DNA from 3 places in the Aeromonas sp. TS_SC_11 genome. Region 1 is predicted to be linked to each of the others. Evidence: predicted binding sites of a transcription regulator. Region 1 holds the regulator's gene; each other region holds the start of a gene.
What was found. The regulator MetJ, encoded in region 1, represses methionine synthesis genes. The targets are predictions, from matches to a motif close to AGANNTCTAGANNTCT.

Region 1 (3,275 bases):
AACCCGGGTATCCTGGGTCTGATGGAGACCCTCTCCGGCCCCGTCATCGCCATGATCCTCTTCATCATGCCGGTGATAGCGGTCTACAAGGTGGAGGCGCTGGCCCGCTTCCGCCAGGGCTGGACCAACGGCTTTATCCTGCTGACCGGGGCGCTGGCGGTGTCGGCGCTGATCTTCAGCCTGTTGAAGTAACGGCGAGCGGCGGTAAAAAATGAGAGAGGCGACCCCGGAGTCGCCTCTCTCATTTCATGGGGCCAATGGTATCAGCCCAGCTTGGCGCCATTCTCCACCTCCCGCTCCGGGATGGCCATTACCACGGCGCCATCCGCCCGGTAGAAACCGGTCAGTAGAAACTCCGACTGGATGGGGCCTATCTGTTTGGGGGGAAAGTTCACCACGGCGACTATCTGGCGGCCCACCAGCTCCTCAGGTCGATAGAGGTCCGTTATCTGGGCGCTGCTCTTGCGTACCCCGAGCTCGGGACCGAAATCCGCCCACACCTTGTAGGCGGGCCGGCGTGCCTCGGGGCAGGGCTCGACCCGCACCAGGGTGCCCACTCTCAGCTCTATCATCTCGAACTGCTGCCAGCTTATGGTCTGCATCTTGGCTCCTCGTTTCATACACCTTGCATTGGCCTCAGCATGCCTCGAAACGGCGCTGGCTGTCTTCGGTGACTGGCCGCCCTGTTACGGCAAAAGGCCGTTTTGCTGGCGCCAGAGGGAAGGGGTCAGCCCGCTCTCGGTCAGGAAGCGCTCGGCGAAGGCTCCCTGATTCTGGTAGCCGCAGCGACTGGCGATCTCGCCTATGGGCAGTTGGGTGTGGGAAAGCAGGGTGCGTGCCAGTGTCATGCGCCGTGCCCGTATGTAGTGGGAGACGCTCATCCCCAGCTGCTGGCGAAAGGTGTGCTTGAACTGACTCTGACCGAGGCAGGCGATGGCGGCGAGCTGCTCATTGCCAAGGGGCTCGGCGAGATGGGCCTCGATATGGCGCTGCACCTTGAAGATACGGGCGGCAAGGCGAGGAGGTACAGAGGAGTGCATTTCTTGCCCTTGTGCCAGCAGGGAGAGCCACACCTGCTCCATCCCGGCGACCTGTCGACCCGCTGCCACCATGCGGTGCAGGAAGGCGAGGTAGTGGCGCTGGGGCTCGTCCAGCTCGATAAAGGGGCGGGCCGCCAGATCGCCGGGGAGCCAGTCGCTCTCCTGCACCAGAAACGAGAGGGCCGGATCGGCGGCGTAGTCGTGCCGCTCGCCGGGGGCTATCACGCAGATAAAACCGGGGGCAAGGCGACGTCCCTGGCCCTGCACCTCGATCTCGAGGGGGCCGTCCAGGGGGATCACCAGCTGGGCGAAGTCGTGGCTGTGGCTGCTGATGTCGCTCTGGTAGTGGCGCAGGCTGAAGGGGGAGGAGGTAGATAGCAATGACGCGGCCTGGGGCCGCGTCATCTTCAAAGAGGGATTGCTGTTTGGCATAGGTCGCAGGTATTACTCTGCGTCGAAATCTTCGATCTCTTTGCCCAGCGCTTCCATGATGGCGCGCACCTCGGCGGGGACGCTGTCCGGATGATCCTTGCGCAGATCGTCGTCGCAGGGCAGCGGCTGACCGGTGAAAGCGTGCAGGAAGGCTTCACAGAGCAGCTCACTGTTGGTCGCATGACGCAGGTTGTTCACCTGGCGACGGGTGCGCTCATCGGTCAACACCTTCAACACCTTGAGCGGGATCGAGACAGTAATCTTCTTGACCTGTTCGCTCTTCTTGCCGTGTTCTGCGTAGGGGCTGACGTAGTCGCCGTTCCACTCTGTACCCATGATTCACCTGTTCTCATTTGGCCGTGAGCGCGGATTTTAACCCTTAAGGAAATTAATGGCAATCCAACAGCAAAGCCATTTAGACGTCCAGAAGTGTTGACGGCTTTTTTGCAGTGGCGTAGTGTGGTTCACCATGAGCCAGCAATGGCGGGGATGAGTGTGGCAGAGAAGCCGCAGACACAGTCCCGAGACACATCAAGGAGAGCGGAAATGACCCACAAGGCTACCCTGCCGGTACGTTGCATCGGAAATCGAGCCGGATCAATCGCCCAGTCACAAAGCCAAGGAGAGCAGCATGAGTCATAAGGCCACCCTGGCGGTACGCACCGGGATTGAAACAGACACGCAGCACGGTGCCGTGGTGCCGCCCATTTACCTCTCCAGCAACTACACATTTGCCGACTTTGGCGAGCCTCGTCAATACGATTATGCCCGCTCCGGCAACCCGACCCGCACCAATCTGGCGGACGCCCTGGCGGCGCTGGAAGGAGGCGCTGGCGCCGTTGTGACCGGCACTGGCATGGGGGCCATTCATCTGGTGACCACGGCTCTGCTCAAGGCGGCGGATCTGCTGATCGCCCCTCACGACTGTTACGGCGGTACCTGGCGCCTGTTCGAGTATCTGGCTGCCAAGGGCCACTATCGGGTGCAGTTTGTCGATCAGGGTGATGAGGCCGCACTGGCAGAGGCGCTGACACAGAAGCCGGCGCTGGTGTGGGTGGAGACCCCTTCCAACCCCTTGCTGCGGGTAGTGGACATCGCCGCCATCGCCGCCGCCGCCCATGAGGTGGGTGCCCAGGTGGTGGTGGACAACACCTTCCTCTCTCCGCTGCTGCAACAGCCGTTGTCGCTGGGTGCCGATGTTGTGGTGCACTCCACCACCAAGTACATCAATGGCCACTCCGATGTGGTGGGGGGCGTGGCCATTGCCAAGGATCCCGCGCTGGCTGAATCACTGGTATGGTGGGCCAACTGTCTGGGACTCACCTCCGGGGCGTTCGACTCCTACCTCACCCTGCGCGGCCTGCGCACCCTGGCTCCCAGATTGCGCGCCCATCAGGAGAACACGGATCGCATTCTCGCCTTTCTGCAGCAACAGCCGCTGGTCAAAAAAATCTATCATCCCAGCCTGCAGAGCCATCCAGGCCATGATATTGCGCGCCGTCAACAGTCCGGCTTCGGCGCCATGCTAAGTTTTGAACTCGATTGCAGCGAGGCGGGATTACGCACCTTCCTCGCGGCCCTCACCCTCTTTTCGGTAGCCGAGTCCCTCGGCGGGGTGGAGAGTCTGGTGGCCCATCCGGCCAGCATGACCCACAGGGCCATGACACCGGCGGCGCAGCAGGCGGCGGGCATCAGCGCCCAGCTGCTGCGGCTGTCGGTAGGTATTGAACACGGTGAAGATCTGGTGGCCGATCTGGCTCAGGCTTTTGAACAGGCGCAGCTGGCAGAACAGGTGGCGAAGTA
Region 2 (3,275 bases), 340 kb from region 1:
CCATCCACAACGGCATTGCCAAGAGCGCGGCCAACATCGACAAGAGCTGGATCGAGACCGATGCAGCACACCTGTTTTCGGATGTGACCGGCCTGCCCTGCCATGTGCTCAACGATGCCGATGCGGCGGGTCTGGCCGAGATGCGCTTTGGGGCCGGCAAGGATCGCAAGGGGATCATCATCCTCATCACTGTTGGTACCGGCATAGGTACTGCCGTGTTCGTCAACGGCCAGCTGCTGCCCAACACCGAGCTGGGTCACCTGATGCTGGAAGGCATGGTAGCCGAGCACTACTGCTCGGATGCGGTGCGCAAGCGGGAGGATCTCTCCTGGAGCCGCTGGGGAAAACGCTTCAACAAGTATCTGGCCAGACTGGAGTTTCTGTTCTCCCCCGACCTCTTTATCCTGGGGGGCGGCAGCTCAGCCAAGCTCGACAAATTCATCGATCGCATCGAAACCCGCGCGCCGCTGGTGGCAGCCGCCAGCCTCAATCAGGCTGGCATCATAGGGGCTGCCCTTCATGCGGCCGAACGCAGCGCCGAACAGCAGTAAGGCGGCATCCCCTCTTTGGGTCGATGATAGAAAAGAGGCCCGGCAAATGCCGGGCCTCTTTCGTTGCACCTTTACCGCGGCTAGATGTCGTCGAGCCGATGCACACCGTGTACCAGTCGGGTCAAGCGGGTTTGTTCCAGCGACGCCAGCGAGGTCAGCAAGGCAGCCGTCTCGTCGGTCGGGCACTCGCGGGCCAGATGGCTCAGCTCGCCGATGAGTTTTTCTTCCTGACGACACACCTGTTGCACTATGTCCTGAGTCTGGGCACTGGCAGGTAGTGCCAACCGCTGGATCTCGGGCAACAGATCCTCGCTGAAGCCCCGCTCCAGCCAGGTCTCCTTGACGCCCTGACTCAGCTGTCCCTGATAATCGTGCAGATGGGCACTCGCTTCATCCTCCCGCCCTTGCAGATACGCCAGCAACATGCGGCTGCGCTCGCCATCCACTTCTGCCATCAATCGCCCATAACAGAGTCCGAGCTGGTGATGAACCTGTTCGAGGTAAGACAGCAAATCCTTGATCTGTTGAAATCGCATCACTCACACCTCCTGCCACGCCACACCTGTTGAGTATAAAAAACAACCACACATATCCCAAACCAAAGGAGGTCGCTTTTTGTGCTGCATCAAGGGGATGGATAACAAAAGAGATAAAGGAACAAAGTGGAACGATTTGTGCCATCTTGGTGGCAGCCAAAGAGTGCGAACAGCACTCCTGCTCTCATGACCAACAAAACAGAAATGGAAAGCAGATTATCCAGGCTATATTCGGAGAAAATCAACAATAGCCAAATACAATATTGCAGCCTGATAAACCACTGTCGTCGTTAGTCATCCGGCGAGAATCCTTATCACTTTTTTAGACGTCTAGACGTAGAAACATGCGTTGACATAGCCATCCAGACATCTTAGCATCATCCTCCATGATGACAGAGTAACCCAGTGGAACCTCTGCCCAATTCACCCGCCTGTAGCGCCCTGTGCTTTAAGGCTGTTAGCACGGAAGAATCCATGATTAAGTTGATCGGTCTCAACAAAGTCTACGGTAAAGGCAGTGATGCCGTGCACGCCCTGCGTGACGTGAGCCTGCATGTGCCACAAGGCAAAATTTTCGGGGTGATCGGTGCCTCCGGTGCCGGCAAGAGTACCCTCATCCGTTGTGTCAACCTGCTGGAGCGCCCGACAGAGGGGCTGGTCATCGTCGACGGCCAGGACCTGACAGCACTGCCGGAGCGGGAGCTGACCCAGGCCCGCCGCCAGATCGGCATGATTTTTCAGCACTTCAACCTGCTCTCCTCCCGCACAGTGTTCGCCAATATCGCGTTCCCGCTGGAACTGGCAGGCTGGAGCAAGGCCCAAATCCAGACCCGGGTCGGCGAGTTGCTGGCGCTGGTCGGGCTGGAAGCCCGCGCCCACGCCTATCCGTCCGAGCTGTCCGGCGGCCAGAAGCAGCGTGTCGCCATCGCCCGCGCCCTGGCACCGGCTCCCAAGGTATTGCTGTGTGACGAAGCCACCTCGGCCCTCGACCCGCAGACCACACGTTCGATCCTGAGCCTGCTCAAGGAGATCAACGTCAAGCTGGGGCTCACCATACTGCTCATCACCCACGAGATGGATGTGGTGAAGGGGATTTGTGATGACGTGGCCATCATCAGCGACGGCAGTCTGATCGAGCAGGGCGAGGTCGCCTGGTTCTTCAGCAATGCCAAGACCCAGCTGGCCCGTGATTTCATCCACTCCACCATCCATCTGGAGGTGCCGCAGGAGTATCAGGACCGCATGAGTAGCGAGCGGGTGGCGGGCAGCTATCCGCTGGTGAAACTCGGCTTTACCGGCAGCACTGTCGATACACCGCTGATTTCAGAGGCGAGTCGTCGCTTCAACATCGATATCAGCATACTGAGCGCCGATATCGAGTACGCCGGGGGCGTCAAGTTCGGCTTCCTGCTGGCAGAACTGTTCGGGGATGAGGCCCAGTGCGAGGCGACTCAGCAGTTCCTGATAGACAACCATATTCAGCTGGAGGTCATGGGTTATGTCCGCAGCAACGACTGATCTGCTCATCACTGCCCTCAAGGGCTGCCAGACGCAGTCCCTGATCACAATCGCATTCAGCTGGAGGTAATGGGTTATGTCCGAAGCCATGATTAATCTGCTGGTCACCGCCCTCGGTGATACCCTGCTGATGGTGTTTGCCTCCGCCCTGTTTGGCTGCCTGCTTGGCCTGCCCCTTGGAGTGGCACTGCACGTCACCAAGGCGGGCCAGATCCTGGCCAACCCGGCCCTGAACAAGCTGCTCGGCATCCTGGTCAACATTGGCCGTTCCGTGCCCTTCATCATTCTGCTGGTGGCCATCATTCCGCTGACCCGGCTGATCGTCGGCACCAGCATAGGCACCATAGCCGCCATAGTGCCGCTGACCATAGGTGCCGTGCCCTTCATCGCCCGTCTGGTGGAAGGTGCTCTGATGGAGGTGCCGGACGGCTTGCTGGAAGCGGCCAAGGCCATGGGTGCCAAACCTTTGCAAATCATCACCAAGGTGCTGCTGCCAGAAGCCCTGCCCGGCATCATCAACAGCGTAACCATTACCCTGGTCACGCTGGTGAACTACTCCGCCATGGCCGGTGCCATCGGAGGGGGTGGCCTGGGCGATGTGGGTATTCGCTACGGTTATCAGCGCTTTGACCCCACCGTCATGCTGGCAACCGTTGTGATTCTGGTTTTA
Region 3 (3,275 bases), 100 kb from region 1:
AGGAAGTGCCCCGCGTCGATGGCCAGTTGCTGCTGACCCCCTGCCCCGGCACCCAGCAGGTACCGCTGCCACTGGCACTGGATCAGCTGAGGTTTGCAGGTGCCCACGGGGTAGTGACGCTCATGACCGCCACCGAGCTGGCAGAGCTGGATCTGGCGCACCTCGGTCGTCAGGTCGAGCAAGAAGGCATGCGCTGGTTCCACCTGCCCATCGAAGACGATCAGGCCCCCGATACCGCCTTCGAACACGCCTGGCAGCTGGCGTTGCCACAACTGACCGCGCTGCTGCACGATGGCAAGCATCTGGTCATCCACTGTCAGGGGGGCAGCGGCCGCACCGGTCTGGTCGCGGCTGCCCTGCTGATCTCCCTCGGCCAGCCGCAGCAGGAGGCCATGGCCGCCATCAAGGCCCACAGGCCCAAGGCCTTCACCCTGCCGGCGCATCGCCAATGGCTGGATGCCCTGGCCACGCGGCTGGATCAGGCCGACTGACCCTGACCGCTGGCCCTACTTGGGTTGCTGGTAGGTAAACACCTTGCCGATATCTTCCACCCGATAGCTGGTGAGCTGGTAGACGTAGTAGTTGAGCCAGTTGGAAAACAACAGATGGCCGTGGCTGCGCCAGCTGGCGCGCGGCGGCTGGGCCGGATCATTGTTCGGGTAGTAGTTGACCGGAATGACGGGGTCGAGCCCGGCCGCCAGATCCCGCTGATACTCTCCATCCAGAGTCAGCACATCATATTCAGGGTGGCCGGTGACAAATACCTGACGACAATCCTTGGTGGCCGCCAGGTAGACCCCCGCCTCCTCGGACTCGGCAAAGATCTGCAGGTCGGTGTGGGCACGGATGAGATCCCCGTCAAAGGCCGCATAGCGAGAGTGAGGCGCGACGAACTCGTCGTCGAAACCGCGCAGCAGCGGCTCGTTCTCATCGAGGCGATGGTGGCGATAGACACCGGACAGTTTCTCCCCATGCGTCTGCTTCTCCATGCCATACAGGGCCTTGAGCGCCGCCTGTACGGCCCAGCAGAGGAACAGGGTCGAGGTCACGTGTTGATGGGACCACTCTATGATCTCGACGATGCGCGGCCAATAGACCACCTCCTCGAACTCCACCAGCCCGAGCGGTGCCCCCGTGATGATCATGCCGTCATAGTTGTTGCCGCGAACCTGCTCGAAATCGTGATAGAAGTTCTCGAGATGGGCCTGAGGCGTGTTCTTCGACTCCCGATCGTCGATCCGCAGCAGATCCACATCGACCTGCAGCGGCGAGTTGGAGAGCATCCGCATCAGCTGGATCTCGGTTTCAATCTTCTTGGGCATCAGGTTGAGGATCAACACCCGCAATGGGCGGATGTTCTGGGTGACGGCCCTGGATTCCGTCATCACGAAGATGTTCTCCTGCCCCAGCACTTCGGCGGCAGGTAACTGATCCGGGATCTTGATCGGCATGCTTACTCCCTGTACTGCATCAGTAAATATGTCTGGACATCCAGAAGCCTATAACAAAGCTACCCAGCCTGTCATCAGATACCTTTTGTATTCACCCCCACCTTTGACTAGCATACGGCTCAGTGTGTCTCTCGCAGCCAAGACAATGACAGGTATCAAAATTTCCGTAGACCGACTGCAAGTCGGCAATTTCGTCTCTCTGCCACTGGGTTGGCGCGAACACCCCTTCCTGTTTTCCAGCTTCAAGCTCAAGAATGAAGAAGAGATAGAGTTGATCCGTCGGCTCGGGCTCAAGATGGTCACCATCATTCCGGACAAAAGTGATGCGCCGCCCAAGCCACTGAGCCAGATCCAGGCACAGCCTGCAGAGGCGCCGGACACCTCGCTGCGCCAGGCCGAGATGCAGCGGGATAAAGAGCAGCGCATCGAGCAGTTGCAACAGTATCGTCGTGATTTGCAGCAGTGCGAGAAGCAGTTCCAGCAATCCCTTGCGCAAGTACGCAGCGTCATGAGCAAGATCCAGTCCCGTCCCCTCAACGCCATCGGAGAGGCCCAGGAGCTGATCAACGCCATGACGGAGCAACTGCTGGCGGTGGATGAGATGGTGCTGCACCTGGTCTCCGACAGCGAAGATAGCAACAACCTCTACTTCCACTCCCTCAACGTCAGCGTGCTCAGCATGCTGCTGGCCAAGGAGTGCAACATGTCGGCCGACGAAATTCGTCAGGTCGGCATGGGCGCCCTGTTCCACGACATCGGCAAGCTGAAGATCCCGAGCCAGATACTGCGCAAGACAGAACCACTCACCAAGCCGGAGCAGAACCTGATGGCCCAGCATTCACGCTACGGCCTGGATCTGCTCAATCTGGCCAAGGATTTCCCCGCCGAGGCGAAAGGAATCGTGCTGCATCACCACGAATATCTGGATGGCAGCGGGCCCGAGGGGCTCAAGGGTGGGCAACTCGACCCGCTTACCCAGATGGTGTCGCTGATCAACGAGTACGACAACCTCTGCCACCTGCAGGCCAAGGTGCCCTACTCGGCCCTGAGCGGCCTCTACAAGCAGCGCAAGGCCCAGTTCAACCCTGAATACCTCAGCATGCTGATCCGGTTGATGGGCATATACCCGCCAGGCAGCGTGGTGCAGCTCTCCAACGGTCAGGTGGGACTGGTGATGTCGGTCAATGCCTCCCGCCTGCTCTACCCCTCTGTGCTGGTGTACGATCCTCGCATCCCTCGCCAGGAGGCTGTCATCATAGATTTGCAGCAGGCCGAGCTGTCCATCGCCAAGGTAATCCACCCCAAGCGACTGCCGCCAGCCGTGTTTGAATACCTCAATCCACGCACCCGGATCAGCTACTACTTCGAACAAGCCAAACCCTGATTGCCCCGGCCATGGATCATGGCCGTCCCGGTTCACTTCCCCAGCCCAAGGAGCACCCATGCGTATCGAGATCATCAGTACCGGAGACGAGATAGTGACTGGGCTGGTGGTGGATACCAATGCCGCCTGGCTCAGCGCCCTGCTGCTGGATCAGGGCTGGCAGGTGCGCCGCCGTGCCACAGTGGGGGACAACCTCACCGACCTGAAAACCGTGCTGCAGGAGAGCGCCAGCCGCGCCGACGTGGTGCTGGTATGCGGCGGCCTGGGCCCCACCGCCGATGACCTCACAGCGCAAGCGGCGGCCGAAGCGTTCGGACAACCGCTAACTCTGTTCCCTGAGTGGCTGGCTACCATAGAGGCACGCTACGCCAGTCGGGGCCGACCCATGGCGCAAAGCAACGCCAAGCAGGCCTGGCTGCCACAGGGGTGCGAGATCCTGG

Region 2: the regulator MetJ is predicted to act here: its motif matches at 1,412-1,427, upstream of metN (methionine ABC transporter ATP-binding protein MetN).
Region 3: the regulator MetJ is predicted to act here: its motif matches at 1,478-1,493, upstream of metA (homoserine O-acetyltransferase MetA).

The regions. Positions count from the first base shown of each region.
Region 1 is NZ_CM170470.1:1,677,013-1,680,287, forward strand. It holds gene AC1P02_RS07890 (aromatic amino acid transport family protein) at 1-192, shown strand, start outside; gene AC1P02_RS07895 (tRNA-binding protein) at 264-602, opposite strand; gene AC1P02_RS07900 (AraC family transcriptional regulator) at 687-1,445, opposite strand; gene metJ (met regulon transcriptional regulator MetJ) at 1,485-1,808, opposite strand; gene metB (cystathionine gamma-synthase) at 2,104-3,275, shown strand, end outside.
Region 2 is NZ_CM170470.1:2,019,548-2,022,822, reverse strand. It holds gene ppgK (polyphosphate--glucose phosphotransferase) at 1-551, shown strand, start outside; gene AC1P02_RS09590 (hypothetical protein) at 632-1,087, opposite strand; gene metN (methionine ABC transporter ATP-binding protein MetN) at 1,562-2,605, shown strand; gene AC1P02_RS09580 (methionine ABC transporter permease) at 2,682-3,275, shown strand, end outside.
Region 3 is NZ_CM170470.1:1,572,212-1,575,486, reverse strand. It holds gene AC1P02_RS07415 (cyclin-dependent kinase inhibitor 3 family protein) at 1-491, shown strand, start outside; gene metA (homoserine O-acetyltransferase MetA) at 507-1,451, opposite strand; gene AC1P02_RS07405 (HD-GYP domain-containing protein) at 1,597-2,835, shown strand; gene AC1P02_RS07400 (CinA family nicotinamide mononucleotide deamidase-related protein) at 2,894-3,275, shown strand, end outside.